4 regions of the Streptomyces sp. RK62 genome follow, and region 3 is predicted to be linked to each of the others. Evidence: riboswitches for the same ligand, from Rfam matches in the RefSeq annotation. Region 3 holds a riboswitch; each other region holds the start of a gene.

What was found. A riboswitch is a leader RNA that binds a small molecule or an ion and turns the genes downstream of it on or off. The one in region 3 is predicted to bind cyclic di-AMP.
Region 1: it holds a riboswitch for cyclic di-AMP, as region 3 does, so the genes downstream of both, KBY32_RS14585 (M23 family metallopeptidase) here and KBY32_RS26175 (M23 family metallopeptidase) in region 3, are expected to answer to the same signal.
Region 2: it holds a riboswitch for cyclic di-AMP, as region 3 does, so the genes downstream of both, KBY32_RS01130 (LysM peptidoglycan-binding domain-containing M23 family metallopeptidase) here and KBY32_RS26175 (M23 family metallopeptidase) in region 3, are expected to answer to the same signal.
Region 4: it holds a riboswitch for cyclic di-AMP, as region 3 does, so the genes downstream of both, KBY32_RS35805 (C40 family peptidase) here and KBY32_RS26175 (M23 family metallopeptidase) in region 3, are expected to answer to the same signal.

The regions. Positions count from the first base shown of each region.
Region 1 is NZ_JAGPYD010000007.1:8,879-16,587, reverse strand. It holds gene ribA (GTP cyclohydrolase II) at 1-38, opposite strand, end outside; gene KBY32_RS14600 (MarR family winged helix-turn-helix transcriptional regulator) at 162-677, opposite strand; gene KBY32_RS14595 (dihydrofolate reductase family protein) at 801-1,934, shown strand; tRNA gene KBY32_RS14590 (tRNA-Met) at 2,098-2,171, shown strand; cyclic di-AMP (ydaO/yuaA leader) riboswitch at 2,474-2,631, shown strand; gene KBY32_RS14585 (M23 family metallopeptidase) at 2,643-3,665, shown strand; gene KBY32_RS14580 (PrsW family intramembrane metalloprotease) at 3,764-5,098, opposite strand; gene trmB (tRNA (guanosine(46)-N7)-methyltransferase TrmB) at 5,221-6,072, opposite strand; gene lhgO (L-2-hydroxyglutarate oxidase) at 6,596-7,709, opposite strand, start outside.
Region 2 is NZ_JAGPYD010000001.1:279,254-286,962, reverse strand. It holds gene KBY32_RS01150 (MBL fold metallo-hydrolase) at 1-1,041, opposite strand, end outside; gene KBY32_RS01145 (Glu/Leu/Phe/Val dehydrogenase dimerization domain-containing protein) at 1,316-2,494, shown strand; gene KBY32_RS01140 (TetR/AcrR family transcriptional regulator) at 2,566-3,177, shown strand; gene KBY32_RS01135 (SGNH/GDSL hydrolase family protein) at 3,244-4,029, opposite strand; gene KBY32_RS01130 (LysM peptidoglycan-binding domain-containing M23 family metallopeptidase) at 4,336-5,256, opposite strand; cyclic di-AMP (ydaO/yuaA leader) riboswitch at 5,261-5,422, opposite strand; gene KBY32_RS01125 (tyrosine-protein phosphatase) at 5,992-6,789, shown strand; gene KBY32_RS01120 (DUF6126 family protein) at 6,827-6,949, opposite strand; gene KBY32_RS01115 (helix-turn-helix domain-containing protein) at 6,946-7,581, opposite strand; gene KBY32_RS01110 (aspartate aminotransferase family protein) at 7,653-7,709, opposite strand, start outside.
Region 3 is NZ_JAGPYD010000014.1:108,788-116,496, reverse strand. It holds gene KBY32_RS26185 (HPr family phosphocarrier protein) at 175-456, shown strand; gene KBY32_RS26180 (GntR family transcriptional regulator) at 704-1,399, opposite strand; gene KBY32_RS26175 (M23 family metallopeptidase) at 1,593-2,378, opposite strand; cyclic di-AMP (ydaO/yuaA leader) riboswitch at 2,391-2,553, opposite strand; gene KBY32_RS26170 (pitrilysin family protein) at 2,767-4,155, opposite strand; gene KBY32_RS26165 (pitrilysin family protein) at 4,152-5,495, opposite strand; gene KBY32_RS26160 (DNA topoisomerase (ATP-hydrolyzing) subunit A) at 6,002-7,709, shown strand, end outside.
Region 4 is NZ_JAGPYD010000003.1:478,628-486,336, reverse strand. It holds gene KBY32_RS08570 (MFS transporter) at 1-412, shown strand, start outside; gene tgmA (putative ATP-grasp-modified RiPP) at 564-755, shown strand; gene tgmB (ATP-grasp ribosomal peptide maturase) at 771-1,739, shown strand; gene KBY32_RS35805 (C40 family peptidase) at 1,795-3,495, opposite strand; cyclic di-AMP (ydaO/yuaA leader) riboswitch at 3,504-3,675, opposite strand; gene paaA (1,2-phenylacetyl-CoA epoxidase subunit PaaA) at 3,955-4,932, shown strand; gene paaB (1,2-phenylacetyl-CoA epoxidase subunit PaaB) at 4,929-5,222, shown strand; gene paaC (1,2-phenylacetyl-CoA epoxidase subunit PaaC) at 5,233-6,060, shown strand; gene paaD (1,2-phenylacetyl-CoA epoxidase subunit PaaD) at 6,054-6,563, shown strand; gene paaE (1,2-phenylacetyl-CoA epoxidase subunit PaaE) at 6,563-7,678, shown strand.

The DNA of each region.
Region 1 (7,709 bases), on a different contig from region 3:
CGGGCGCGCTGGGTGGCGGCTGCGAGGGAGTCGGGCATGCGGGTCTCCGGGTTCCGTGCGGGCCTCTGCTTCAGATTTGAAGCAGCTTCTCGGAGAGTGACCCTACCTCGTGCTTTAACTTTGAAGCAATGACTCCGGGTCACCCCGTCCTGCGGTGTGCGTCACGAACACGGCTTCGACGCACGCCGCCGCCAGGGCACCTCGTCCCCGGCGGTCTGGCCGCGGTCGCCCTCCACGCCCGAGCCGATCGCCGTGAAGATGTCCTCCAGCTGCCCCACCTGCTCCGGGGACAGCCGGTCGAAGATCAGCGACCGCACGGTGGCCACGTGGCCGGGGGCCGCCCGCTCCAGGAGCCGCATCCCCTCGTCGGTGAGGGCGGCGACGCTGCCCCGCTTGTCCACGGGGCAGTCCTCGCGGGCCACCAGACCGTCCTTCTCCAGCCGCGAGACGCCGTACGTCAGCCGGCTGCGGGTGATCTTCAGCCGCTCCGCGAGGTCGGTCATGCGCAGCCGGCGCTCCGGGGCGTCGGACAGCGTGGCGAGAATGGAGTAATACAGATGAGGCATGCCGGCCTCCTGCTGGAGCTGCCGGTCGAGCGCGTCCTCCACGAGCGCGACGGCGGCGATGTAGGCGCGCCAGGCGCGCTGCTCCTCGGGGGTGAGCCAGCGAGTCGTCATGTGTCCAGTGTAGGTTTGTTTCAAACTTGAACCAAGCCGATCAGTCAAGCCTCGATCAGCCAAGCCCGGATCAGCCAAGCACCGATCGACCAAGCACCGATCGCCGAGCGGGAGAGCGCGCCGATGCCGTCGTACCCCTACGTCCTGCTGTCCGTCGCCGTCTCCCTCGACGGCTACCTCGACGACACCGGCCCCGACCGGCTGCTGCTGTCCAGCCCGGCCGACTTCGACCGGGTCGACGAGGTACGGGCCTCCGTGGACGCCATCCTCGTCGGCGCCGGCACCATCCGGGCGGACAACCCCCGCCTGCTCGTGAACTCCGCCGAGCGGCGCGCGGCCCGCACGGCCGCCGGCAAGCCCGAGTACCCGCTGAAGGTGACCGTCAGCGCGTCCGGCGAACTCGACCCGGCGGCCAACTTCTGGCACACCGGCGGCGAGAAGGTCGTCTATACGACGGAGAAGGGCGCCCGGCGGCTGCGCGAGGACCCCGTCGCCGCCGACGTCGTCGCGCTCGGCGACGACCTGGACTGGCGGGAGCTGCTGGTCCACCTCCGCGAGGTGCGCGGCGTCGAGCGGCTGATGGTCGAGGGCGGCGGCACCGTCCACACCCAGCTCCTGCGGCAGGGGCTCGCCGACGAGCTGCAGCTGGTGCTGGCCCCGCTGTTCGTGGGCGACCCCCGGGCGCCCCGCCTCTTCGGCCCCGGCGGGTACCAGGAGGGCCGGCTGCGCCTTGTCGAGACCCGGCGCATCGACGACGTCGTCCTGACCCGCTACGAGCCGACCGCGCCCGGCACCGGCGTCCTCCCGGCAGCCGCGGACCGGCACTGGCTCGCCCTCGCCTGCGACCTGGCCGCCGAGTGCCCGCCCTCGCCGACCGCCTTCAGCGTCGGGGCGGTCGTCGTGGCGGCCGACGGCACCGAGCTGGCGCGCGGGCACTCCCGGGAGGGCGGCGACCCGGTCGTGCACGCCGAGGAGGCGGCCCTCGCCAAGATCGCGCCCGGCGACCCGAGGCTGGCCGGCGCCACCGTCTACACCAGCCTGGAGCCCTGCACGCACCGCTCCTCCCGGCCCACGCCCTGCGCCCGGCTGATCCTGGCCGCCGGAGTGCGGCGGGTCGTGACGGCCTGGCGCGAGCCGGACACCTTCGTCACGGACGCCGACGGCAGCGGGATGCTCGCCGCCGCGGGGGTGGACGTGCTGGTGCTGCCCGAGTACGCGGGACGGGCCGCGGCGCCCAACGCCCATCTGGCGCCCTGATGCGCGCGCTGCCCTGCGCCCCGGCGCCCGATCTGATGTGACACGTCCCGCACCACGGCGACAAAAGCCCTGGTCAGAGGGGGATCGTCGGCGCGGGCAGGACGGGTGTGGCGGTAAGGCGTGTGCGGTGGGTCCCGAGAATGGCGTACAGTAGAGACATCGCCGCGGGGTGGAGCAGCTCGGTAGCTCGCTGGGCTCATAACCCAGAGGTCGCAGGTTCAAATCCTGTCCCCGCTACTGAAGACTCAGGGCCGGAACTTTCGAGTTCCGGCCCTGAGTGTTTTCCCTTCCCTGCCGCGCCCCGGCACGCTGTCACGGAACGTGAGGGAGCGAACCCCCTCCGCATAACAATTGACGTACCGTCAGCAATGGAGGAGTGGTCGTGCGCGAGTCAACTCGCCCGATTTGGGCCGCTGATGACCCGTAAGTCCAGCCGGAAAACGTTAATGATCAAGTGGAACAGCTTGGAATACGCACCCCGCGTCTATTAACGTTCGATAACGCAGCGCGGTCGTCCCAGCCGTCACAAGAGTCGGCTCCGTGCGCACACGCTTAATCCTGTAGAGGAACCGGGGAACCACCACCTTGGGGTGAATCTCGCGGATACCACCGTGGCGACACGGCACGTATACGCGCGTAGGAGACCTTCCTGCTCCGAACCCGTCAGCTAACCCGGTAGGCGAGAAGGAAGGAAAGGAGTACGCCCACGTGGCGTCGAACCGTCCTGCCCCGCAAGCCCCCTTCGTGCCGGGCCAGCGCACCGCCGACACCTTCGGCTACGACCTGCACCGCACCGACGAGGGCCCCTTCGAGGAGTGGAACCCCACCGCGGAGTCCCTCCGTCCCGTTCGCGGCAGGCACCGCGTCTCCAAGCAGCGCGGCGGGGGACTCGCCCGCAGCTCCACGGTTCTCGGCGTCGGCGTCATAGCGGCCGTCGGCGCGGGCGGCATGGCCACCGCGCAGAGCGGCAAGCCCCCGGTCGCCATCACGATGCCGGACCTGCCCCTGATCTCCGACGACGACTCCGCCGCGGACGACAGCGCCACCGCCCTCAGCACGATGGGCGAGACCGCCGAGGAGACCGCCCAGAGCGGTTCCGACGCCGGCGAGGCGCTGCGCAGCCGGATCATCGCGCAGGCCGAGCTCCAGCAGGACCAGGTCGACAGCAAGGCCGCCGCGGCCGCCGTCGCCGCCGCCGAGAAGGAGGTCGCCGAGGCGGCCGCCAAGGCGGAGAAGGAGGCCAAGGAGCAGGCCGCCGCCGCCAAGGCCGCCGCCGAGGAGGAGGCCGCCAAGAAGGCCGAGGCCGAGCGCCTCGCCGAGCTGGCCAAGCAGTACACCCTGCCGACCTCCTCGTACACGCTCACCTCGACCTTCGGTGAGGCCGGCGCCTACTGGTCGTCCGGGCACCACACGGGCCTCGACTTCGCCGCGCCGACCGGCACGCTGATCAAGGCCGTGCACTCCGGCACGATCACGTTCGCCGGCTGGGACGGCTCGTACGGCTACAAGACCGAGCTCACCCTCGACGACGGCACCGAGGTGTGGTTCGCGCACCAGTCCTCGATCAGCGTCAGCGTCGGCCAGAAGGTCGCCACGGGTGACGTCATCGGCCGCGTCGGCGCCACCGGCAATGTGACCGGTGCCCACCTCCACCTGGAGGTGCACCCCGAGGGCAGCAGCGGCGGCATCGACCCGCTGGCCTGGCTGCGGAGCAAGGGCCTCACTCCCTGAGCGCCTTCCCCGTCTGAACCCCGGCAGTCCTGACGACGACCCCCCGACGTCAGGGCTGCCGGTTCTTCGTCTGTGCCGCGCCGCCCTCCCCGACCCGTCTACCCGAGGTAGGGGTTCCAAACCGGGGCTTGCGGTCCGCCGTGGGCGTGCCCGTTCGGGGCGTACGGCTGCTGCCACCAAGTGCCGTGCGCCGCGGGCACGTACGCGGGGACCGGCCGGGTCCGCGCGGTGACCGCGTACTGCAGGGCCGGGCGGGCCCACGCGCGGCGCAGCCACAGCTCGTTCAGCAACTCGCCCTCGCGGGCCACGTAGTCCTCGCCGGCCCGGCCCCTACGGCCCCGGCGCCTGAGGAACGCCAGCGAGGTGGCGTACGCCTCGTACTGGGCGACCGCCCGGGCCGCCGGCCGTCCGCCGTGATGGCGGGCGTACTGCCGGGCCACCCGGCGGTCGCGCATCGAACCCAGCGCGAACGGCTCGGCGGGGGACAGCCATCCGGCGACGGCGTAGGCGGGCAGCTCCTCGCGGACGGTCCGCAGTTCGCGGTACCGGGTCCACAGCACCAGCCAGACCAGCAGCCCGAACGCGGGCACCATGAAGGCCGCGTACACGGCGAAGAACCCGAACTCGCCGAACGTCGAGGAGCCGTTCCACAGGGCGTGCATGCCCATCGCGAGCAGCAGCCCGGACAACGGCAGCAGCACGCGGCGCACCCGCTGGCGGTCCCCGGCCAGCGCGGCGGCGCCGAAGCCGATGCCGGTGAGCACGGTGAACAGGGGGTGCGCGAAGGGCGACATGACGACGCGGACGAAGAAGGTCGCCGCGGTCACCGAGGCGATGCCGCTGCCGCCGGACAGCTGGTCGGTGCCGAAGGCGGTGCCCAGATAGAGGATGTTCTCGGTGAAGGCGAAGCCGGTGGCGGTGACACCGGCGATCACCACGCCGTCGAGGATGCCGCTGAAGTCCCGGCGCCGGAAGAGGAAGACCAGCAGGACGGCCGCCGCCTTCGCCGTCTCCTCCACGACGGGCGCTATGACCGTCGCGCCCAGGGTGTCCGCGTGGGACGGGTCGGCGGTCGCGGTCGCTATCCAGCGGGTCGCGAAACTGTTCGCCACGATCGCTATGAGCGCCGCCGCGCAGGCCCCCCAGGCGAAGGAGAACACCAGATTCCGCCAGGGGCCCGGCTCGACGCGGTCCAGCCAGCGGAAGGACGCGACGAGCAGCGGGACGGGCAGGACCGCGAGGCCCAGCCCGACCAGGAAGCCCTCCGTGCCGGTCTGTTCGCGCACCAGGGCCAGGATGACGAGCCCGGACAGCGCCAGCAGGGTGCTGAGCGCGGCGTAGGGCACCCATCGGCGCTGCCACCAGTGCGCGTGCCGCAGGGCCCCGCCGGCGGGGGCGGGGGGATGCGTCGGGTACGGGGGGCTGGTGGCCACGGCATCGACCCTAACGAGACGGGGGCGCCGCCCGCAGCGGCGCGAGGGGGCCGGGGCGCCGGTGAGGGGGGTGGTGTCGGTGGTGCTGTGTGCTCTCGTACGTGCTGTTGCGCCCGCTGCTCCTACCGCTGTACGCGGCGGAAGAGCAGGTCGTTCACCACATGACCCTTGTCCAGTCCCTGGCCTTCGAAACGGGTCAGCGGCCGGTGCGCGGGACGCGGCGCGAAACCGCCCCCGGGCTGGGTGTTTTCGAACTCCGGATGGGCCGTCAGCACGTCCAGCATCTGCTCGGCGTACGGCTCCCAGTCGGTGGCGCAGTGCACCAGCGCGCCCGGCTTCAGCCGGGTGGCGGCCAGGTCCAGGAACGCGGGCTGGATGAGCCGCCGCTTGTGGTGCCGCTTCTTCGGCCAGGGGTCCGGGAAGTAGACGCGCAGCCCGTCGAGGGAGTCCGGCGCGAGCATCTCGCGGAGCAGGATGATGGCGTCGCCGTTGCCGACGCGGACGTTGCTCAGGCCGTGGAGCTCGGCGAGGTTGAGCAGATTGCCCTGGCCGGGGGTGTGCACGTCGACGGCGAGGATGTTGGTGTCCGGGTCGGCGGCGGCCATCTGCGCGGTGGCCTCGCCCATGCCGAACCCGATCTCCAGCACGACCGGGTGGTCGTTGCCGAACAGCTCGGCCAGGTCGATGACGCGCTGCCCGTCGATGTCCAGGCCCCACTGGGGCCACAGCCGCCGCAGGGCATCCGCCTGGCCGGTGGTGACCCGGCTGCGGCGCGGCTGGAAGCTGCGGATCCGCCGCTCGAAGTGCGACCCGGCCGGGTCGGGCTTCGGCCCCTCGGGGAACCGCGGCTCCCCCTTGGCCCGGGCGTGCGGGACGGGGTCGCCGGGGGTGCGGGGGCCCTGCTCGCCGGGGGCGCCGGAGGAGACGGGGGCCCCGGGCGGGGCGGCTTCGGGGGCGTTGCGGAAATCAGACACAGTGGCATCGATTTTACGTGCTTCCCGACGCCGCTACTTTGGGCTGGGGGCCTGGCTCGGGCGGTCTGAGGGTGCCGCCCTTGGGCTGCGGGCCGGTCTGGACGGCCCCGAAGGTGCCGCCGTCGGGCTGCGCGGCAGACTGCCCCAGGGTGGCCGCCTTGGGGGCTGCGGGCCCGGGCCGAGCGGCCCGAAAGACCCGTGGGCCCGGAAGACCCGAGGGCTCGAAGGTCCCGTGAGCCCGAGCGGCCCGAGCGGCCCGAGCGGCCCGAGCGGACTGGGCGGCCTGGGCGGCCCGAGGGTGCCGCCCTTGCCCCGCGGGCCCGGGCCCGAGCGGCTCCAAGGACCCGTGAGCCCGAAGGCCCGTCGACCCGAACGGCCTGAACGGCCTGAACGGCCTGAACGGCCTGAACGGCCTGAACGGCCCGAAGGCCTCGTCGGCCCGAACCGCCCGAGGATGCCGTCCTTGTGTCGCGGGCCCTGGCCTGAGCGGTCCGGGCGCCTCGGACGGCCCCGGGCGCGCGGATCAGGCGGTCGCCAGTGCCCCCAGTGCCCGGCGGGCCACCTCGCGGCCGATCGGGAGGGAGGCCGTCGCCGCCGGGCTCGGTGCGTTCAGTACGTGGACGGCGCGCGGGCCCTCGCGGATCAGGAAGTCGTCCACCAGCGAGCCGTCCCGCAGGACCGCCTGGGCCCGGACCCCGGCCGCCGCCGGCTCCAGGTCCTCGGGCTCCACGGCGGGCAGCAGCCGGCGGACCGCGTCCGTGAACGCCGCCTTGGACAGCGACCGGCGCAGCTCGCCCGCCCCGTACCGCCAGTGCCGGCGGGCCATGCGCCACGCCCCGGGCCAGGCCAGCGTGGTGCCGAGCTCCCGGGGCCGTACGACGCCCCAGCCGTAGCCCTCGCGGGCCAGCGCCGGCACCGCGTTCGGGCCGATGTGCACGCCGTCGTCGATGCCCCGCGTGAGGTGCACGCCGAGGAAGGGGAACGCCGGGTCCGGCACCGGGTAGACCAGGCCGCGCACCAGCTCGGGCCGCCTCAGCGTGTAGTACTCGCCCCGGAACGGCACGATCCGCGCCTCCGGGTCGTCGCCGGTCAGCCGGGCCAGCTCGTCGCAGTGCAGCCCGGCGCAGTTCACCAGGACGCGGCCACGGACGATGTCCCCGCGCGTGGTGCGCACGGCCACCCCCAGGGACGGTCTGCGGTCGACGCGCTCGACGTGGGCGCCATAGCGGATCTCGGCGCCGGACGCCTCCGCCAGCCGGCGGGCCACCCCGGTGAAGTCGCAGACGCCGGTGGTCGGCACATGCAGGGCGGCCAGGCCCCGTACCTCGGGCTCGTGCTCCGCGATCTGCGCGGCGCCCAGCTCGCGCACCGCGATGCCGTTCTCCCGGCCGCGCTGGGCCAGGGCGTGCAGCCGGGGCAGCTCCTCGCGGCCGGTGGCGACGATCAGCTTGCCGGTCACGGCGTGCGCGACGCCGTACTCCGCGCAGAACTTGACCATCTCGGCGGCGCCCCCCACCGCGTACCGGGCCTTGAGGGACCCCGGGCGGTAGTAGACGCCGCTGTGGATCACGCCGCTGTTGCGTCCCGTCTGGTGGCGGGCGGGGCCGGGCTCCTTCTCCAGCACGGTCACCCGGGTG
Region 2 (7,709 bases), on a different contig from region 3:
GGGCCGTGGGAACGCCACCGTCTGGCCGACGTCGTCACCGGCGTCCTTCATCCACTCCCCCGGCTCCGCCCACGGGTGCGGCGCGAGGTTGAACGTCCCCCAGTGGATGGGCAGCAGCACCCCGCCCGGGACGCCCTTCTGCAGATCCAGATGGGTCCGCACGCCCTGTGCGGGCGTCATATGGATGTCCGGCCAGAAGTCGGAATAGGCCCCGACCTGGATCATCGTGGCGTCGAACGGCCCGTGCGCGGCGCCGATGTCCTTGAAGCCGTCGAAGTAGCCGGTGTCGCCGCTGTGGTAGATCCGGTGCTCCTGCGAGGCGACCACCCAGGAGGCCCAGAGCGTGTGCTGGGTGTTGCGCAGACCACGGCCGCAGAAGTGGCGGGCCGGGGTGGCGGTGAGGGTGAGGCCGCCGATCTTCGTCGTCTCGTGCCAGTCAAGTTCGCGCAGCCGGTCGGCGGGGACGCCCCAGTGTTCGAGGTGGGCGCCGACGCCGAGCGGGACGGCGAACAGCGTGTCGGTGCCGGCCAGCGCCTTGATCGTGGGGAGGTCGAGGTGGTCGTAGTGGTCGTGCGAGATGACGACGACGTCGACCGGGCCGAGCGCGGCGAGCGGCAGCGGCGCGGGGTGCAGCCGCTTGGGCCCGGCGAACGGGAACGGTGAGCAGCGCTCGCCCCAGACGGGGTCGAAGAGCACCCGGTGGCCGTCGATCTCGGCGAGGACGCTGGAGTGCCCCATCCAGGTCAGGCGCAGTCCGGTGGCCGGCGGTTTCGCCAGGTCGGCGTAGGTGGTGGGGTGGACCGGAACAGTGCCCCTCGGCACCCGGAGGGGCCGGGTGTCCTTGTCGAAGAAGACCTTGGCGAACTCCAGCATCGAGCCGGACGGTCTGGTCCGCGCGGCTCCTCCTGGGTTCTGGAACAATCCGTCGCCGAAGTGCGGCGATCTGCGGATGCGCTCCATGCGCTCACCGCTGGGGTCCACGCCGAACGCCGTGGGCCGCAGGACGTTCAGCCCGGCGCTCGGGAAGCGGGAACCGGCCACGGTACCTCCAGATGGAGTCGGTGAGGCTTCCATTATGGGCGGCCCCACCGACAGTCCCCGGCGGTGCGGGCCGACAGCCCCTGTCCTTGCGAACGCCGGGTCCGCGATGTTCGTTCCCGTGTCCCGGTGAGTGCGCGTGCCGTTCCCGTTGACATGTCCGTGCCTTCCTCGTGATACTGACCCGTCGTTCAGGAGCGATGCGGCTCTCCCGGCCCGGGCGCCTCCGCCACCTCGCGGACGACCGCCCCAGCCCTCGCCGACCCCGGAGTTCCGCATGCCCTCGCCCTTCCTGTCGCTCACCTGGACCGACGACGTCACGGGCCGCCAGGGCTTCCTGGTCGTGGACCGGCTGGTGCGCGGCGTCTCCAGCGGCGGGCTGCGCATGCGGCCGGGCTGCACGCTGGAGGAGATCGCGGGGCTGGCCGCGGGCATGACGCTCAAGGAGGCGCTGCACTACGACCCGGACGCCCGTTACGTCCCGCTGGGCGGCGCCAAGGGCGGTATCGACTGCGATCCGCGGGACCCGGAGGCGTACGGGGTCCTGGTGCGCTACCTGCGGGCGATGCGGCCGTACATCGAGACCATGTGGACCACGGGCGAGGACCTGGGGCTCAGCCAGGACGTGGTGGACCGGGCCGCCCGCGAGGTCGGGCTCGTCTCGTCCGTGCAGGCGGTCTATCCGCTGCTGGACGACGAGGCGGCGGCCCGCCGTCGGCTTGCGGAGGCCTTCGAGGTGGGCGTCGACGGCATCGGGCTCGACGAGCTGGTGGGCGGCTGCGGCGTGGCCGAGTCGGTGCTCACCGCACTGGACCGGGCCGGGGCGCCGCGCTGGCGGACCCGTGTCGCACTGCAGGGCCTGGGCACGATGGGCGGGGCGACGGCGCGGTTCCTCGCGCGCGCGGGGCTCACCGTGGTGGCCGTCGCCGACATCAAGGGGACCGTCGCCAACCCCGCGGGTCTCGACGTCGAGGCGCTGCTGGCGGCGCGGGACGCCTACGGGACGGTGGACCGCGCGGCGCTGCGCCCCGGGGACCGTGAGCTGCCGGGGGACGCCTGGCTGGCGACGGAGGCGGAGGTGCTGGTGCCGGCGGCCGTGTCGTACGCGGTGGACACCGCCAACCAGGGGCGGATCACCGCCCGCTGGATCGCGGAGGCCGCGAACATGCCCGTCCGTCCGGAGGCGGAGGCGCTCCTGGCCGCGCGCGGCGTCACCGTGCTGCCGGACGTCGTCGTCAACTCCGCCACGAACGCCTGGTGGTGGTGGACGCTGTTCGGGGACATCGGCCCGGACGCGGAGGAGGCTTTCGCGTACACGCGGCGCGCCATGCGGGCGCTGACCGACCTGACGCTGGCCCGCGCGGAGGCCGACGGGACGACACCGAGGGCCGCCGCCCACGCGCTGGCCGCCGACCGGCTCCCGGTGATCGCCGAACGGTTCGGCCGGCACCACTGACCTCCGGGCGACCGGAGGCCACGGGCCGGGTCGGCGCGGGCCGTTAGGGTGACGGCGTGGCGAGGGCGAGAGTGCGGTTGAGCGTGGCGGAGCGGCGGACGGACCTGCTGCGGGCCGCCGTGGAGCAGATAGAGGCGCGGGGCGTGGCGGCGGTCAGGATCGCCGACGTGGCCTCGGCGCTCGGGGTGAGCAACGCCCTGGTGCTCTATCACTTCGACACCAAGGAGAAGCTGGTCGCCGCCGCGTTCGCCCACGCGGCCGAGGGCGACCTGGCGCGGCTGCGCGGCATCCTGGGCCGCCGTACGACGGCGGTACGGCGGCTGCGGGCGGCCGTGCGCTGGTACGCGCCGACCGGCCAGGCCAAGGGCTGGCGGCTGTGGATCGAGGGCTGGGCGGCCGCGTTGCGCGAGCCCGCCCTGCGGGAGGTCACCCGTGAGCTGGACCGGCAGTGGAAGAGCGCCCTCGCCGGGGTCCTCGCCGAGGGTGCGGAGGCGGGCGAGTTCGCGTGCCCGGACCCGGCGGCCGCCGCGCTGCGCCTGAGCGCCCTCCTGGACGGGCTCGCCGTCCAGCTGACGTCGTACCCCGGGTCGCTGTCCCGCGCGCGGGCGCAGGAGTGGGTGGACGAGGCGCTGGCCCGGGAACTGGGCCTGGACCGGACGGCGTTGACGGCCTCGCCGCGCTGAGCGGCCGCCGCCCGCGACCGGCAGGGTCCCCGGGCGGCACCGCGCTCCCCCGTCCGTCCCCCCGGGTCAGGCCACCGATTCGATCCGCATCTTGATGTCGTACGCCGAGAGCGCGCCCTTGGCCGTCACATGGTCGCCGGACGACTGGCCGCGCAGCCGCCGTCCGATCCACGGCACCAGGTACTCGCGCGCCCACTGGACGTCGTCGCGGCGGATCTCCAGCGTCCCCCGGGGCGGCAGCGGCGGCCAGGGCTGGTCCGGGTCGGCCGGGATCTCCAGGCCCAGGACCTGGCCCGCGCGCAGCGCCACGCGCGTGTGCCCCTCGGGAGAGAGGTGGAGCCGGTCGCTGTCCCAGGCCCGGCGGTCCTGGACGGTCCTCAGGGACCACAGGTCGAGCACCGGGCAGCCGTAGCGGTCGGCGATGGCGCGGACGTGCCCGTTGTAGGTGGCGATCTTGCCGCGCAGGTGCTTCAGCACGGGGACGCCACGGGTGTCGAAGCCGGTCGTCACCATCACGGTGCCGGCGGCCGAGGTGAGCCGGACGACGGCCCGCTCGAACCGTTCGGCGACCTCGTCGGGGTCGGTGCCGGGCCGCAGGATGTCGTTGCCGCCCGCGCAGAACGACACCAGGTCCGGGGCGAGTTCGACGGCCTTGGGGACCTGTTCCGCCACGATCTGGTCCAGCAGTCGCCCGCGCACGGCGAGGTTGGCGTACCGGAAGTCGCCCTCGGGGCGCCGGTCGGCCAGAAGGACCGCGAACCGGTCGGCCCAGCCGACGAACGACCCGTCGGGGCCGGGGTCGCCGACGCCCTCGGTGAAGCTGTCCCCCACCGCGACGTACGACCCGATCACTGCTCTGCTGTCACTCTTCGAATCGTCTGTCACGTCGGGACATGATTCACCTTCCGATGTGACCTACGCGACCGTAGGAAGGGGTTGACGAGCGGTGAGATAAGCCACTGCCAAAGCCTTCGCCAAGTCCGGAATACGGCTCCGGACAGGGGCGTTGACCGCCGAAACGCTCGCGCGTGCGCCCGCGGGCGCACGACGACGACAGGCCGAAGGCCGGACCCGGGGGTGGGGTCCGGCCTTCGGCGTGCGTGTCAGGCAGGTGGTGCGCATGCGTGTCAGGGAGGTGGTGCGCGCCGTGTGCGGGGGTCAGCCGATGGCGACGCCCTTGGAGCGGAGGTAGGCCACCGGGTCCACGTCGGAGCCGTAGCCCGGCGCGGTGCGGATCTCGAAGTGCAGGTGCGGGCCGGTCACGTTGCCGGTCGCGCCGGAGAGGCCGATCTGCTGGCCCGCGGTCACCGTCTGGCCGCTGGAGACGGACAGCGAGGACAGGTGGGCGTACTGGGCGTAGTAGCCGTCGGCGAGCCGGATGACGACCTGGTTGCCGTAGGCGCCGCCCCAGCCGGCGGAGACGACGGTGCCGGCGCCGACCGCCTTCAGGGGGGTGCCGGTGGGGGCGGAGAAGTCCACACCGGTGTGGTAGCCGCTGGACCACATGCTGCCCGCGACCTTGTACGAGGTGCCGACGGCGGCGGCGGAGACCGGGGCGCTGAAGCCGTTGACGGTGCTCGCCTCGTCGGCGCTCTGGGCGGCCGGGGCGGCCTTCTGCGGCGCGGCGGGCTTGGCGGCGGGCTTCGCCGAGGACTTCGACGCGGACGGGGCCGGGGCGGACGCCTTCGGGGCGGCGCTCTCGGCCTTGGTGCCGATCGACAGCTTCAGACCCGGGTGGATGAGCGACGGGTCGGCGCCGACGGCCTCGCGGTTGTCGGCGTAGAGCTTCTTCCAGCCGCCGCGGACGTCCTGCTGGTCGGCGATCTTCGCGAGGTAGTCGCCGCGCTTCACCTCGTAGGTGCGCGTCTTCTGGGCGGAGGTCTTCTGCGCCGGCGCCTTCTTGGCCGCGACCTGGACGGACTGGACCGCCTTCTCCGGGACGGACTGGCCGGTCGCGGCGTTTGCGCCGGTGGCCCCGATCAGCGGCAGCGCGAGAGCGGCGCCACCGGTTCCGGCGACGGCGATCGTCCGGGTGAAGCGCAGGGACTTGGGACGGCGGTGCTTACCCTTCGCGGGCATGACGAATTCCTCTCCGGCGCCTACGAGGTGAGCTGTCGGGTGCGGGCTGGAGATGCCCGGTCGCGTCGGGACGCGACTTGACCCCAAGCCTGTTCCGGAGACCGGAACAGGCGAAGTACCTGTGGGTCCCCCGCTCCTGCCGTGTACGGGTGGGTGTGCGCGGATTCCGGTCGGCGGCAGGATTAGGCGTCCGTCCGGATTGGTGGCGAACGTAAGCGAGAGAGACGCAAGGGAACAAGTGAGGGGTTCCGCCCGAATGCGCTCACCTTGATCCCTTACGGCATTCAACGGTCACCCTGCGTGCATTTCGAAGGGGCCTGATTGCTCGAAGTCCCGGGAAAAGCATGATGATTACGTGGACATGACGGGCGACACACCGTCACGGATATGACGCTCCTCACGTGACGCTGCTCCAGCTTTCCTTATTACGGAGCGAGTTGGAATGAAGGCATCAATTCGGACAGAAACCCTAGATGCGACGCCGGTGGATATCCGACCCATTGAACCTTCCCGTCGATTCCGATCCGAATACGACATGAGGTGCGCGCAAAACCGGACGAAGCACCCGCTCGCAAAGATGACATCAGACGACTTTCGCCCGTTTCGACCCATTGCCACCGAGTCATCCCCTGTGGACAACTGAATGGCGCACGCAGCCATGTCGTATCGTCGGAGTCGCACCTCGCCGGCCTCATCGCCGAGCCGCGCCGGCGGGGCCGACCGGGAGGAGCCCCCGTGACGCAGCAGATCCCGTCGACCGAGCCCGAACTGGCCGGTGTGCGCAACTTCCGCGACGTGGGCGGCCTGCCCACCGTGGACGGACGACGGGTGCGGCACGGCGTGCTGTTCCGCAGCGGCCACCTCGCCCACGCCACCCCCGAGGACGCCGCCTTCCTCGACTCGCTGGGCCTGCACACGATCTTCGACTTCCGCAATGCGGCGGACCAGAAGCTGGAGGGTCCCGACGTCGAGCTGCCGGGCGTCCGCAATGTGAATCTGCCGCTGTCGGACCCGGCGGACGGCGCGGAGTTCTGGAAGATGGTCCGGGACGGCGACCTCGACCAGCTGCGGGGGATCCTGGCCGACGGCAAGGGCGCCGACCGGATGATCGCCTCCTACCGCTCGATGGTCACGGACCGGACCGCCGAGCACTCCCGGATCCTGCACTCCCTGGTGGAGGACAGCGTCCCGGCCCTGATGCACTGCGCGGCCGGCAAGGACCGGGCTGGCCTGTCGGTCGCGGTGACGCTGCTCGCCGTCGGCGTCGAGCGCGAGGCGATCGTCACCGACTACCTGAAGTCCAACGAGAAGCACCGCCGCTACAAGGTGCGGCGCAGCGGCAGCAACCCCTCGGCCTACTCGCCCGAGGTCATGGAGCTGCTGAGCCCGCTGTTCGACGCGCGGGCGGAGTACCTGACGGCGGCCTTCGACACGATCGACGCGACCTGGGGCGACGTCGACACCTACCTGGAGCAGGGCCTGCGGCTCACGCCGGAGGCCCGGGAGCGCCTGCGGGAGCGCCTGCTCGACTGAGGGACGCGGGATACGACCCTAGGGACACGGGGTACGTCTACTGCCCGCCGCCCGCCTCGAAGAGGAAGTAGATGAAGGCGGCGAAGACGTGCCCCACCGCGATGTAGATGATGAGCCGCACCCACAGGGCGCGCGGGAACTTCTCCTCCATGTCTCTCATGGCGTCACTCCAGGGGTCGGGCCCAGGCACAGGGTGGCCGTGGGGCTCTGCAACAGGGTGTGGACGAACAGCAGCTCGACCCCGCCGTCGTCCTCGGCGGCGATGCGGTGCGGGGTGAGCGAGTCGAAGTGCGCGCTGTCCCCGGGGGCGAGCCGGTGGATGGTGTCGCCGAGGCGCAGCCGCAGCCGCCCCTTGAGGACGTGGAGCCACTCCTCGCCGGGATGCACCCGCACGATGTCGCCCTGCGACCCGTACGGCACATGGACCCGCAGGGCCTGCATGGCGCGGCCGGAGACCCCGGCCTGCCAGTAGGTCCAGCCGCCGGCGGCGGTGGGTTCCATGTCGGCGGCGCGCACGACGGCGTCCCGGTCGGGGACCCTCTCGCCCAGCAGCTCGCCGACCGTCGTACCGTAGACACGGGCAAGCGCGAGCAGCATCGGCAGCGACGGCTGCCGCTGACCGGTCTCCAGCCGGGAGAGATGCGCGGGCGACAGCCCGGCGGCACGGGCCGCGCTCTCCAGGGTGAGGGCCGCCTGGCGGCGCAGCGCCCGCAGCTGCGGCGCGACGGCCGGCAGGGCGGCCTCGGCCGGTCCGGCCGCCCCGTGACCGGGCGGGTTCTCGGAGGAGCTCATGCTCCCATTCAGCCGCAGCCTTACCTCAGGGGCAAATTTGTTGCCTCAGAGGCAAAGCGCGGCGAGGCCCCTCACCGGTTGGCGACCGCCTGCTTGATCAGTGTCTTGCCGAAGTCCCACATCAGGCC
Region 3 (7,709 bases):
GCCAGGTTACGGCTCGCGTACGACACCGGCGCGAGGCAGGCTGTTCCCGACGTCCCGCGGGCCGGGGCCGGGATCCGGCGGCCGTCGAGGCAGGGGCGCCCGGCCCGTTCCGCCGGGCACCCCTCGTGTGGGAAACTGGTCTAGACAACCCTGAACCACGAAGGGCAGCAACACATGGCTGAGCGCCGCGTCAACGTCGGCTGGGCCGAGGGTCTCCACGCCCGCCCCGCCTCCATCTTCGTCCGGGCCGCCACGGCCACGGGAGTCCCGGTGACCATCGCCAAGGCCGACGGCAACCCCGTCAACGCGGCCTCGATGCTGGCCGTCCTGGGCCTGGGCGCCCAGGGTGGCGAGGAGATCGTCCTGGCCTCCGACGCCGAGGGCGCGGACGCCGCCCTCGACCGTCTGGCCAAGCTGGTCGCCGAGGGCCTCGACGAACTGCCCGCGACGGTCTGAGGGTCCGGGCGGGCCTCCCGCACGGACACCGGAAGCCGCGTCCGCCTGACCGGTGGGCGCGGCTTCGTCTTTCCGTCCGGCGCGGCTCGACCTTTTCCACCGGCACGGCTTCGCCTTTCCCGCCGGATTCCCGCTCGAAGCGCATGCAATTTCACGGCGGCGGGCTCCATAATTGCCCGAGCAACCTAAAAAGGGCAGCGAGAATTCATCGCCCCGGAATTGCTCTTCTTTGTATACGGTGCCGGTGTTAATTCCGTAGGCTCGGCATGTTTACGGCATGTTGCGAATTCCTCACACGCTCCGTGCGGTCGCCGCCCGAGCCGAAGCGCAGCCGGTGCGCGGACAGCCCGCGCTCGGTGTGCAGGGTGGTGAGCGCGCGGGCGCGTTCGCCGTCGCCGCGCGCCACCGCGTCCACGATCGCGCCGTGCTCGGCCCAGGTCTCCGCGGGGTCGGCGGACGCCTCCACGGTGTACATCCAGGCGATCTTGTGCCGCAGCTGGGTCAGCGTCGAGGTCAGCGCGGTGCTGCCGGACGCCTGGGCCAGCGTCTCGTGGAACCAGCCGCCCAGCGAGCGCAGATCCTCGCTGTTGCCGCCCCTGGCCCGCTCCTGCCCCAGCCTGACCAGCCCGCGCAGCACCTTGAGGTGGGCCTCGGTGCGCCGCTGGGCGGCCCGGGCGGCGCCGAGCGGTTCCAGCAGGGTGCGCATCTCCAGCACGTCCGCGGCCTCCTGCTCGGTCGGCTCCGCCACGCACGCGCCCGCGTGCCGGCGGGTCACCACGAAGCCCTCCGCCTCCAGGGTGCGCAGCGCCTCGCGCACGGGGACGCGGGAGACGCCGTAGCGGCGGGCGAGGACTTCCTCCGTGAGACGGCCGCCGCGCTCCAGGACACCGGCGACGATGTCGTCCCGGATCGCGGTGCACACCGAGTGCGCCGGAATTCGCATGCCGACCTCCGCCTTAATCCCCGTGAAACGTCGACGAATGACGTGTGTTCAGCGACTCTATGGCAAGGAGCGTGAATTTCCGACGGCAGGCCGGAATCCATGGATATTTTTTGGACAGTCATTGTCCAGAAAGACCGAAAGCCCCGGCTCGGGAGCCGGGGCTGCGGTAAGGCGGTCGGAGACGCCGGAGGTCTCAGATGTCGACGCCGTGCGAGCGGAGGTAGGCGACGGGGTCGATGTCGGAGCCGTACTCGGCGGTGGTGCGCGCCTCGAAGTGCAGATGCGCCCCGGTGACGTTGCCGGTGGCGCCGGACAGGCCGATCTGCTGGCCGGGGGTCACCGTCTGGCCGACCGAGACGCCGATCGACGACAGGTGGCCGTACTGGGTGTAGGTGCCGTCGTTCATCTTGATCACGACGTTGTTGCCGTAGGCGCCGCCCCAGCCGGCCTCCACGACGGTGCCGGCGCCGACCGCGTGCACGGAGGTGCCGCTCGCGGCGTGGAAGTCGATACCGGTGTGGCTGCCGGAGGACCAGACGGCCCCGCCGGACTGGTACGAGGTGGACACGTACGACCCGGCGATCGGGGAGACGTAGGACAGCAGGCGCTTGCGCTCGGCCTCCCGGGCGGCTCGCTCCTTGGCCTCGCGCTCCTCCTTGGCCTTCTCGGCGGCCAGGTGGCGCGCGGCCTCCTCGGCGGCCTGCTTACGGGCCGCGGCCTCGGCGGCGGCCCGCTCCTGGGCGGCGGCCTGCGCGTCGATCTGGAGGGCGATCGTGTCCTCGACGGCGACGACCGGCATGAGACCGGTCTGCTCCGCGGCGGGCTCGGCGGCCAGCGCGGGGGCCGCGAGGGTGCCCACGACGCCGGTGGCGGTGAGGGCGGCGACACCGGCCGCGCGGGCCGTGGTGCGCTCGAACCGGCCGGGCTTGCGGTGCTTCCCGGAGGGGCGGTTCTTCCCCGAGGCGCAACTGAACGCCATGTGGTGGCTGATCCTTTCCTTCCCTCTCGCCTACCGGGTTAGCTGACGGGTTCGGAGCAGGAAGGTCTCCTACGGACCCCCTCGCGGCTGCGCGGGCGTCCGATTCACCCCAGGGACTGCGTGGGTCCCCGGCTCCCCTGGCTCGCGCCGTACGGGGACTCGGCGATGACTGTCCGGTGCCGCGGACGCGGCGCACTGCTGGACGAACAGCCCGGAAGACGCTAAGCGGGGCGGCTTTCAATTCCCAAACGGATCGGGGCTTTTGTAGCGCATCCCACAGGGCAGACAGGCAACCTCCGCATCAATTCGGGCATAAGGGAGCCCCGGTGACACAGCCGTCACCGGGGCTCGCCTCGCGCGCCGGTCCGCAGCGGGGCCGGCGAATCCTCTACTCGGCCGTCACGACGGTGACTTCACCGATGCCGAGGGCCTCCACGGGCTCCCGGATCGCCGAGGCGTCCCCGACGAGGACCGTGACGAGGCGGTCGGCCGGGAAGGCGCTCACGACCGCGGCCGTGGCCTCGACGGTGCCGGTGGCGGCGAGCTGCTGGTACAGCTTCGCCTGGTAGTCGTCGGGCAGATGCTGCTCGACCTGGTCGGCCAGGGTGCCCGCCACGGCGGCGGCCGTCTCGTACTTCAGCGGCGCCACCCCGACGAGGTTCTGCACGGCGAAGTCCCGCTCGGCGTCGGTGAGTCCCTCGGCGGCGATCCCGCGCAGGACGGTCCACAGGTCGTCCAGGGCGGGGCCCGTGTTCGGGGTGTCGACGGAGCCGGTGATGGCGAGCATCGAGGCGCCGGTGCCGTCCGGCGCGGAGCGCAGGACCTGCCCGAAGGCGCGCACGCCGTACGTGTAGCCCTTCTCCTCGCGCAGGACCTTGTCCAGCCGGGAGGTGAGGGTGCCGCCGAGGCAGTACGTGCCGAGCACCTGCGCGGGCCACACACGGTCGTGCCGGTCGGGTCCGATCCGGCCGATCAGCAGCTGCGTCTGGACGGCGCCCGGGCGGTCCACGATGACGACCCGCCCGGTGTCGTCCGCGGTGACCGGCGGGACGGGACGCGGCTCGGCCTGCGAACCGGTCCAGGCACCCAGGCTGTCGCCCAGCAGGGCGTCCAGGTCGACGCCGGTCAGGTCGCCGACGACCACGACGGTGGAGGTGGCGGGGCGGACATGCCGCTCGAAGAAGGCGCGTACGGCCGCGGAGTCGATGCCGGCGACGGTCTCCTCGGTGCCCTGGCGCGGGCGCGACATGCGCGAGGACGCCGGGAAGAGCTGCCGGGACAGCTCCTTGGCCGCCCGGCGCGACGGGTTCGCCAGCTCGTGCGGGATCTCGTCGAGGCGGTTGCGCACCAGGCGCTCCACCTCGGCGTCGGCGAACAGCGGCGCCCTGAGCGCGTCGGCGAGCAGGTCCAGCGCCTTCGGGAGCCGGGAGACCGGCACCTCCAGGCTGACGCGCACACCCGGGTGGTCGGCGTAGGCGTCGAGGGTGGCGCCGCAGCGCTCCAGCTCGGCGGCGTACTCCTCGGCGGTGTGCTTGTCGGTGCCCTCGGACAGGGCCCGCGCCATGATCGTGGCGATGCCGTCGAGGCCCTTGGGCTCGGCGTCGAGCGGGGTGTCGAGGAGGACCTCGACCGCGACGACCTGCTGGCCGGGGCGGTGGCAGCGCAGCACCGTCAGGCCGTTGTCCAGCGTGCCGCGCTCGGGGGCCGGGAACGCCCAGGGGCGGGGCGCGCCGGCCTGGGGCTGCGGGTGGAACTCCATGCTGGCGAGCTCGGTCACTGCGCCGACTCCTCGTTCTCGTCGGTGGTCTCGTCGGCCTCGGCGGCGGTCGGCTCGTAGACGAGCACCGCGCGGTTGTCGGGGCGCAGCCGGGCCTGGGCGACCGCCTGCACCTCCTCGGCGGTGACCTCGAGGACGCGTCCGACGGCGGTGAAGGCGAGCTGCGGGTCGCCGAACAGGACGGCGTACCGGCACAGTTCGTCGGCGCGGCCGGCGCAGGTGCCGAGCCGGTCCAGCCACTCGCGCTCCAGCTGGGCCTGCGCGCGCTCCATCTCCTCGGCGGTGGGGCCCTCCGCGGCGAAGCGGGCGAGCTCCTCGTCGACGGCCGCCTCGATCACGGGCACCTCGACGTCGCCGGAGGTCTTCACGTCCAGCCAGCCCAGGGACGGCGCGCCGGCCAGGCGCAGCAGGCCGAAGCCGGCCGCCACGGCCGTACGGTCGCGTCGCACGAGCCGGTTGTAGAGCCGGGAGGACTCGCCGCCGCCGAGGACGGTGAGCGCCAGGTCGGCGGCGTCGCACTCGCGCGTGCCGTCGCTCGGCAGCCGGTAGGCGGCCATCATCGCGCGCGCCGGGACGTTCTCCTCGACGACCTCGCGCAGCTCCTTGCCGATCACGTCGGGCAGTGAGCCGTCGCGCGGGGCGGGCTTGCCGTCGTGGGCCGGGATGGAGCCGAAGTACTTCTCGACCCAGGCGAGCGTCTGCTCGGGGTCGATGTCGCCGACGATCGACAGCACGGCGTTGTTCGGCGCGTAGTAGGTGCGGAAGAACGCGCGCGCGTCCTCCAGGCTCGCCGCGTCCAGGTCGGCCATCGAGCCGATCGGCGTGTGGTGGTAGGGGTGCCCGTCGGGGTACGACATCGCGGTCAGGCGCTCGAACGCGGTGCCGTACGGGACGTTGTCGTAGCGCTGGCGGCGCTCGTTCTTCACGACGTCCCGCTGGTTCTCCAGGCCCTCCTCGTCGAGCGCGACCAGGAGGCTGCCCATGCGGTCGGCCTCCAGCCACAGCGCGAGCTCCAGCTGGTGGGCGGGCATGGTTTCGAAGTAGTTGGTGCGCTCGAAGCTGGTGGTGCCGTTCGGCGAGCCGCCCGCGCCCTGGACGAGCTCGAAGTGACCCGTGCCCTTCACGCTGTTCGAGCCCTGGAACATCAGGTGCTCGAAGAGGTGGGCGAGTCCGGTACGGCCCTTGACCTCGTGGCGGGAGCCGACGTCGTACCAGAGGCAGACCGCGGCGACCGGTGCGAGGTGGTCCTCGGAGAGCACCACGCGCAGGCCGTTGGCCAGGCGGTGCTCTGTCGCGGTGAGGCCGCCGGATTGTGCCTCCGGTGTGGCCGTGTGACCCATGGGCAAGATGTCCTTCCGGTCGCGTGCGCTGCGTTGTGTCGAGCGGATCCTGCTCAGCTCCTGCCACTGTATGCAGCGTGCGAAGGCTCGGCGAAGTTCCCGGTGGGAACGTTGTGCCGGTCAGGTGGGGACCGCGGCCTCCTTCGTTGCCTGGATGGACCCGCCGGACCCCTCGGCCGGGCCTCACCGGGCCGGTACGGCGGAGCCGGGCGGTCCGGGCCCCGGGCCGACGCCCGGCGGCTCGACCTGGCATGCTTCCCGTCGATCACCCCTGAGGGTGAACGGTCGCGCGGCACCGGCTTGCCGCCGGCGCCGTGCGCGGTCCGGCCGGTGTCCCGTGCGCCACCGCGGTCGCGGGAGGAGACCGGCGTCGGCCACACTCGTCCTCGCCGGGCGGGAGCCCAACATCGGGTCCTGGTCGGTGGTTGTCAGTGCCGCGGTCCACAATGGTCCGCGTCAGACCCGTCACACGCTTGCGCCACAGCACACAGAAGGAGCCGGCAGCGATGGCCCGCCGCAGCACGAAGACCCCGCCGCCCGACGACTCGTTCGAGGAGCGGATCCTCGACATCGACGTCGTCGACGAGATGCAGGGCTCCTTCCTCGAGTACGCCTACTCGGTCATCTACTCGCGTGCCCTCCCGGACGCCCGCGACGGCCTGAAGCCGGTGCACCGGCGCATCGTCTACCAGATGAACGAGATGGGCCTGCGCCCCGACCGCGGCTATGTGAAGTGCGCCCGTGTCGTCGGCGAGGTCATGGGCAAGCTGCACCCGCACGGCGACGCGTCGATCTACGACGCCCTGGTGCGCATGGCCCAGCCCTTCTCGATGCGTGTGCCGCTGGTGGACGGCCACGGCAACTTCGGCTCGCTGGGCAACGACGACCCGCCGGCCGCCATGCGGTACACCGAGTGCCGGCAGGCGCAGGCGACGAGCCTGATGACGGAGTCCATCGACGAGGACACGGTCGACTTCGCCCCGAACTACGACGGCCAGGAGCAGGAGCCGGTCGCCCTGCCGGCCGCCTTCCCGAACCTCCTGGTCAACGGCGCGTCCGGCATCGCCGTCGGCATGGCCACGAACATGCCGCCGCACAACCTCTCCGAGGTCATCGCCGCCGCCCGGCATCTGATCCGCCACCCCAACGCGGATCTCGACACCCTGATGAAGCACGTCCCCGGCCCCGACCTGCCCACCGGCGGCCGGATCGTCGGCCTCTCCGGCATCCGGGACGCCTACGAGACGGGCCGCGGCACCTTCAAGATCCGCGCGACGGTCGAGATCGAGACGGTCACCGCCCGCCGCAAGGGCCTGGTCGTGACCGAGCTGCCCTTCACGGTCGGCCCCGAGAAGGTCATCGCCAAGATCAAGGATCTGGTCGGCTCGAAGAAGCTCCAGGGCATCGCCGACGTCAAGGACCTCACCGACCGCGAGCACGGACTGCGCCTGGTCATCGAGATCAAGAACGGCTTCGTGCCCGAGGCCGTCCTGGAGCAGCTGTACAAGCTGACGCCGATGGAGGAGTCCTTCGGCATCAACAATGTGGCGCTGGTCGACGGGCAGCCCCTCACCCTGGGCCTGAAGGAGCTGCTGGAGGTCTACCTCGACCACCGCTTCGAGGTCGTACGGCGCCGCAGCGAGTTCCGGCGCGGCAAGCGGCGGGACCGGCTGCACCTGGTCGAGGGCCTGCTCACGGCGCTCATCGACATCGACGAGGTCATCCGTCTGATCCGCTCCAGCGAGAACAGCGCGCAGGCCAAGGAGCGTCTGATCGGTCGCTTCTCGCTGTCCGACGTGCAGACGCAGTACATCCTCGACACCCCGCTGCGCCGCCTCACCAAGTTCGACCGCATCGAGCTGGAGGCGGAGAATGAGCGGCTGGGCCAGGAGATCGACGAGCTGACCCGGATCCTGGAGTCGGACGCGGAGCTGCGCAAGCTGGTCTCGGCCGAACTGGCGGCGGTGGCGAAGAAGTTCGGCACCGAGCGGCGTACGGTCCTGCTGGAGTCGGCCGGCACCCAGGTGTCCGCCGTGCCGCTGCAGGTCGCGGACGACCCGTGCCGGGTGCTGCTGTCCTCGACGGGTCTGCTGGCCCGTACGGCGAACGGCGACCCGTTCGCGGACGACGGCGACGCCAAGCGGTCCAAGCACGACGTGATCGTCTCGGCGGTGCCGGCCACGGCCCGCGGCGAGGTCGGCGCGGTGACGTCGA
Region 4 (7,709 bases), on a different contig from region 3:
CAGTCTCGGCATGGGCATGGAGTTCGTGTCCCTGACGCTGATGGCGCTGTCCAACGTGACCCCCGCGGAGACCGGTGCCGCATCCGGGCTGCTCAACGCCACCCAGCAGGTCGGCGGATCACTGGGACTGTCGATCCTGGTCACCATGTACGGGACGGCCAGCAACAACGAGGCGGACAAACAGATCCCGGCCTTCCTGGCCCAGGCCACCCCGCTGGAACGGCTGCGCTTCGAACGCACCGGACAGCTCCCGGCGCGGTTCGCCGACGAGATCCTCAGCGCCGGTGTCTCCGCCGCCTTCATCACGGCCGCGATCTTCACGGCGATCGCCGCGGTCATCGCCCTGCTCGTCATCCAGGTGCGCCCGTCGGACCTCGAACGCCTCCAGGGCGGCGGCGTACCGGCGGCCTGACCGGCACCCCGCGGAGCCCCAACGCGGCTCCCACATCACCCCGTTGGGTGTGACGACGTTCACCCCCCATGTGGCTGGATGTAGTGAATGCGTTACACAACAGGCGCGTAAGGGACGGTAGCGCAGGCATCACGCGACCGCGGAGGTTTCGATGCGACCCTTCACCCTGAACTACGCGTTCCCCAGAGGAGTCACCCAGGCGGTGACGCCGTACACGTTCGACCCGGCCCGGCAGTTGAACATGCTGCCCGACGGCCGCCCGGCCGTCAGCGACCCGGATCTCCTCCTCGCCGCCGGCACGACGACGTCCACGGCCGGTTCCGCCACCCACTTCGACGACTGACGAACCGGCCGGCGCATGACGGTACTGATCCTCACGTCCGAGGAGGACGTGACCGCCGACATGGTGGTGAGCGAACTGCACGCCACGGGCACGCCCGTGCTGCGGCTGGACCCGGCCGACCTGCCCGGCAAGGCCGTGCTGTCCGCGGACTACGCCCACGGCGACTTCGACGGGCATCTGTCGGTCAACGGCCATGTGCTGTCGATGGGAGGGCTGCGTTCCATCTGGGTGCGCCGGCCCGGTGAACCGGCCGCCCACGCACCGGACCCCTCGCCCTGGCTGACCGCCGAGACCCGGCAGGCGCTGTACGGCATGCTGCACTCCGCCGCCGCACGGTGGATGAACCATCCCCGCAACGCCGACCAGGCACGGCTCAAGCCCTGGCAGCTCAGACTCGCCCACCTCAGCGGGTTCGCCGTACCGCCCACGGTGTTCACCACGGCACCGCGGCTGGCGCGCGCGTTCGTCGAGCAGCACAAGGAGGTCGTGGTGAAGTCCGCCTCCGGACCGCCGCCCGGCGAGCCTCCGCTGGCCCTGCCCACCACCCTGATCGGCCCCGACGCGGACTTCTCCGCCGTCGCGGCCGGACCGGCCCTGCTCCAGCGGTACGTCCCCAAGCGGGCGGACATCCGGCTGACCTGCGTCGGCACCAGAATGTTCGCCGCGCGCAAGACCGCCGAACCCGACCAGATCGACGGCCGGTACGGCGACACCGGGCATCCGTGGGAACCGGTCCCGGTGCCCGGCCGGATCGGCAAGTCGGTGCAGGAGTACGTCACCCTGGCCGGACTGGCGTACGCCGCCTTCGACTTCGCGGAGGACGAGGACGGCATCTGGTGGTTTCTGGAGTGCAACCAGGGGGGTCAGTTCGGCTTCGTCGAGCTGGAGACCGGGCAGCCGATCGCGGCCGCGGTCGCCGACTGGCTGGCGCTGCAGCGCCGCCCGGACCGGCGCGGCAAGGAAGCCGGCATCGGGCGCCCCTGAGCCCCTACGACCACGAACGCACCCCCGACACGACGGCGTCGGGGGTGCGTTCGTCTCAGGCGGGCCGGATCGCGCTGTGGATCGCGTCCTCGCCGGCGTAGTGGATGGACTCCTCGCGGATGACCGTGCCGGGGCCGGGGGCGTGGATCATCATGCCGTTGCCGGAATAGATGCCGACGTGACCGGCGTGGTACAGGACCAGGTCACCGGGCTCCAGGTGTGTGAGGGCGACTCCCTGGCCGGCGGTGGCCTGCTCCTGGGCGGTGCGGGGGAGCGCGATACCGGCGGCCTTCCAGGCGGCCTGGGTGAGCCCGGGGCCGTCGTAGGTGTTGGGTCCCGTCGTGCCCCAGACACAGGGCTTGCCGGTCTGGGCCCGGGCGAACTCCAGGGCCCGCAGGGCCCGGCTGTCCTGCGGGGCCGCAGGGGCCGCCGCCGGAGCTGCCGCGGGGGTCGGAGCGACCAAGGGGAAGCTGCCGGTCTGGTCCACCGCCGGGAAGCCACCCGTCTGCGCCACCGCCGGATAGCTGCCGGTCTGGTCCACGGCGGGGAAGCCACCTATCTGACCGACAGCCGGGAAACTCCCGGTCTGCGAGACCGCGGGGAAGCTCCCGGTCTGGTCCACCATCGGGAACCCACCGGTCTGGTCGACCACGGGGAACCCACCGGTCTGGTCGACCACGGGGAACCCACCGGTCTGGTCGACCACAGGGAAGCCGCCGGTCTGGTCGACCGCCGGGAAGCTCCCCGTCTGGGCAGCCGCAGCCGCGGAGAAGCCCGCGTCAGGCACGCCGTAACCCTGAGGGCCCCTCAACTCCGGGCCACCGCTAGGAGTTGCCGTCAGATACGCAGCCGAGGCAGCCGACGCCTCCGAGGACTGCCCGGTCCAAGCCGTCGAACCGGGCGGAACCGTCATCAGATCGGCGGGGCTCTGCGCCTCCAGGGCATCCCACTGGTTCTGCGCCGAAGCAGGGGCAGGGGCAGGAGCAGTCGCAGGAACAGCGGCCGGCGCCTCGATCGCCGCCATGGACCGCCCGGTGTACGCCGACAGCAACTCACGCGCCTGCGCCAACTTCCGCTGGCTGCGCTCCTTGGTCGTACGCAGGGAGGCCCGCTGATCGACCTCAGGCTGCACGACAGGCGCAGAAGACGCGGCAGGCGCCGCCGGAAGGGCCAGCGCGCCCCCCGCCTCACCGCCCGCGGGCAGAGCCGCCACAGGCCCCGCCGTCAGCTCACCCACAGCCGCCGAACGCGAGGCACCGGACGTCAACTCGGCGACAGGGGCACCCGATCCAGCAGGCAGCTCCAAGGCCGTACGCCCAGATATCTCGCGCGCCCCTTCACCCCCGGCCGACGGGCGCGCACCCCGCGCCGGGGCGGCGGGCCGTTCCGGCATCCGGTCCTTGGGCAGCGTGGCCTGCACCGTCGGACCGAGCTTGGACCGGGCGATGTCGAACCACTGCCGGGCCACGTCGTCGAGCGGGGCGGCGCCACGGCCGCCGTCACCGTCGCGTCCGGAGGCCGCCGGGCTGCCCGCGCGCTTGCGCGGTCCCGTGGACGAGGCGCGGGTGGCGTTGAAGGTCCCCGTGTCGGTCTCGGCCCGGTCGTAGAGCGAACTGACCCGCCGACTGACCTCCTCGCGGCTCGGCCCCTCGTCCGCCTGGGCGGCGCCGGCCGACTGGCCGAGCAGGGCCACCGAGGTGAGGGCTGCTGCCGAGGCGAGCGCGGAGTTGCGCATGCCGGTGCGTTCCGGCGCCATGGGCGACGTGCTCCTTCCGTACTCCGCCTACCGAGTTAGCTGACGGGTTCGGGCGTTTCGCGTCGGAAGGTGTGCCCTACGACCCGGCCCGTCACGGCCTCGGGTCGATTCACCCCATGATTCGGTTGGGTCCCCGGCTCCGCGGCCCCGAAGGACGCGCCGACTCGGCGGAGGTCGCACGTCCCGGCGGGGATCGCCGGAGTTCAACGCGCGTCCTGGGCCGTAACTTAGCCAACTTGTGTGCCTGCAGTGAAGATTGACGTGTGAAATGTCCGATACGTTTTTGTGACCTTCGACGCTCGTGACGGCGGTCGGTCATCGCCGCCGCGCCATGCGCCTGCGTGAATACGGAGGGTAGCGACGCACGCGACCCCTCCGGCGCTCGGTCAAGGTCTTGCCCAGCCATCCGAAACACGTCACACTGGTACCGAACGAATGGTCGGTTGGGAAGCGGGAGCGATGACGACCTCACACTCCACCGAGGCGCCCCCACAAGGGCCGCTTGAGGAGCACTTCGACGCGACGATCGCGCGCGACCAGCGCATCGAGCCGCGGGACTGGATGCCGGACGGCTACCGCAACACGCTGATCCGGCAGATCGCGCAGCACGCCCACTCGGAGATCATCGGCATGCAGCCGGAGGGGGAGTGGATCACCAAGGCGCCCTCGCTGCGCCGCAAGGCGATCCTCTTCGCCAAGGTGCAGGACGAGGCCGGACACGGTCTGTACCTGTACTCGGCGGCCGAGACCCTGGGCGCCGACCGCGCCGACCTGACCGAGCGGCTGATCGAGGGCCGCCAGAAGTACTCCTCGATCTTCAACTACCCCACGATGAGCTTCGCCGACGTCGGCGTGATCGGCTGGTTCGTGGACGGCGCCGCGATCTGCAACCAGGTGCCGCTGTGCCGCAGCTCCTACGGACCGTACGCACGCGCGATGGTGCGGATCTGCAAGGAGGAGTCGTTCCACCAGCGGCAGGGCTACGAGCTGCTGATGACGATGATGCGCGGCACCGAGGCCCAGCGGGAGATGGTCCAGGACGCGGTGAACCGCTGGTGGTGGCCCTCCCTGATGATGTTCGGACCGCCCGACGACTCCTCGCCCAACTCGGCCCGCTCGATGGCCTGGAAGATCAAACGGCACAGCAACGACGAGCTGCGCCGGCGCTTCGTCGACATGACGGTCCCGCAGGCCGAGAAGCTCGGCGTCACCCTGCCCGACCCGGAGCTGCGCTGGAACGCCGAGCGCGGCCACCACGACTTCGGCACGCCCGACTGGGACGAGCTGATGCGGGTCATCAAGGGCGACGGCCCGTGCAACGCACAGCGGATGGAACGACGCAGGAGCGCCCACGAAGAGGGCGCCTGGGTGCGGGAGGCGGCCACCGCCCACGCGGCCAAGCAGGCCGCCCGCGCGGAGAAGGGAGCGGTGGCATGAGCACCGGAAAGCAGGACTGGCCGCTGTACGAGGTGTTCGTCCGGGGCAAGCGCGGACTGAACCACGTCCACGTCGGCTCGCTGCACGCCGCCGACGACCGGATGGCGCTGACCCACGCCCGCGACCTGTACACGCGGCGCAACGAGGGCGTGAGCATCTGGGTCGTGCGCTCCGAGCACATCGCCGCCTCCACGCGCGACGAGAAGGACCCGTTCTTCGAGCCCAGCGCCGACAAGGTCTACCGCCACCCGACCTTCTACGACATCCCCGACGACGTCCCCCACATCTGAAGGAGAGGGCATGAGTGACGACCATGTCTATCTGACCCTCGCCGAGGGACACGAGGACGACACCCGCTGGGCCTACGGCACCGGCTTCGAGGACCCGCTGCACGGCGTCGACACCACCGTGCCGGACGGCGTCGACGCCGCAGCGCTGGCCGCCCTGTGCGTCGCCCTCGGCGACGACGCGCTCGTCTCGGCGCAGCGCCTGGGGGAGTGGGTCACCCGCGCCCCCGAGCTGGAGGAGGAGGTCGCGCTCGCCAACATCGGCCTCGACCTGCTCGGCCAGGCCCGGCTGCTCTACTCCCGCGCCGGCCAGACCGACGGCACCGGACGCGACGAGGACGCGTACGCCTACTTCCGCGACGCCGCCGACTTCCGCAACGTCCGCCTGGCCGAACTGCCAGGCGGCGACTTCGCGTTCACGATCGTCCGGCTGCTGGTGCTGTCCAGCTGGCGGCTCGCGCACTTCGAGCGGCTGGCGTCCCACCCCGACCCCGTCCTCTCGGCGATCGCCACCAAGGGCGCCAAGGAACTGCGCTACCACCGGCAGTACGCCGCCGAGTGGGCGGTGCGCCTGGGCGACGGCACCGAGGAGTCCCACCGCCGTATGCGCCGCGCCCAGGAGCAGGTCGCCCCCTATCTGGGCGAGCTGTTCACCGCGTTCGACGTACGGCAGGAGGTCGTCGCCGACCTCAAGCAGGTCACCGACGCGGCCGGACTGCCGATGCCCGTGTACCGCCCGCTGCCCGGCTGCGGACGCGAGGGCGAGCACACCGAGCACCTCGCCCCGCTCCTCGCCGAGCTGCAGGGCGTCGCCCGCGCGCACCCGGAGGCGACATGGTGACGACGCTCCTCGACGCCCGGCGCGCCCGGCACATCGCCGCCCAGGTGCCGGACCCCGAGCTGCCCATGCTCACCCTCGCCGACCTGGGCGTCCTGCGGGACGTCGAGCTGACCGAGGACGGCACGGTCGTCGCGAGCCTCACCCCGACCTACTCCGGCTGCCCCGCGATGGCCGAGATGCGGGCCGACGTCGCCGCACGCTTGCGTGCCGCCGGATACTCGCGCGTGGAGATCCGCACCGTCCTCGACCCGCCGTGGACCAGCGACTGGATCACCCCGGCCGGCCGCGCCAAGCTCGCCGAGCACGGCATCGCCCCGCCCGGCCCCGCCCCGCGCGGCGGCCCCGTCGCGCTCGTGCTGTCACCGACCCGGCACGCCGTGGCCTGCCCGCGCTGCGGCTCTGCGGACACCGAGGAGACCTCCCGGTTCGCCGCCACGTCCTGCAAGGCACTGTGGCGCTGCCGCGCCTGCAAAGAGCCGTTCGAGTACGTCAAGGAGATCTGATGGAAGGCCTCAGGGAAGCACAGACGGCCGCCGCGCCCGGCCCGCGCGTCCGCCGCCGTCCGGCCTTCCACAAGCTGAGGGTCGCCGCCGTGCAGCCGCTGTGCTCGGACGCGGTCGCCGTCAGCTTCGACATCCCGGACGAGCTGGCCGAGGAGTTCGCGTTCGCGCCCGGCCAGTCGCTGACGCTGCGCCGCGAGATCGACGGGCGCGACGAGCGGCGGTCGTACTCGATCTGCTCGCCCGTCGGCGCGCGTCCGCGCATCGGCGTACGGGTCGTGCCCGGCGGGCTGTTCTCGACCTGGCTGGTCCACGACGTACGGCCCGGCGACGTCGTCGAGGTGATGGCCCCCACCGGCGCCTTCACCCCCGACCTCGGCACCCCCGGCCACCATGTGCTGATCGCGGCGGGCTCCGGCATCACCCCGATGGTGTCCATCGCCGAGTCCGTCCTGGCCGCCGACCCCCGCTCGACGGTCACCCTCCTCTACGGCAACCGCCGCACGGACACGGTGATGTTCGCCGACGAGCTGGCCGATCTGAAGGACCTGTACCCGGCGCGGTTCCAGCTCGCCCATGTGCTCTCCCGCGAGCCGCGCGAGGCCGAGGTGCTGTCCGGGCGCATCGACGCCGAACGCCTCGCGACCCTCGTCGAGGCGCTGGTCGACGTGCGGACGGCCGACCACTGGTGGCTGTGCGGGCCGCACGGCATGGTGCGGGACGCGCAGCGGGTCCTGGCCGGCCTCGGCGTGCCGGACGAGCGTGTGCACCAGGAGCTCTTCTACGCCGACGACGAGCCGGTGCGCGAGTTCCGGCACGTGGAGAGCGGGCCGGAAGGCCCCGTCAGCCAGGTCACCATCACCCTCGACGGGCGCTCCACCACGGCGGCCCTGCCGCGGGACCGGACCCTGCTGGACGGCGCCCAGCAGACCCGCCCCGACCTGCCGTTCGCCTGCAAGGGCGGGGTCTGCGGCACCTGCCGGGCCCTGGTCACCGACGGCAAGGCGGACATGCGGCGCAACTTCGCGCTGGAGACCGCCGAGGTCGACGCCGGGTATGTGCTGACCTGCCAGTCGTACCCGGTCTCCGAGTCGCTGACGGTGGACTACGACAGCTGACGAACGCAGATGCGCCCCGGTGACCATCGAA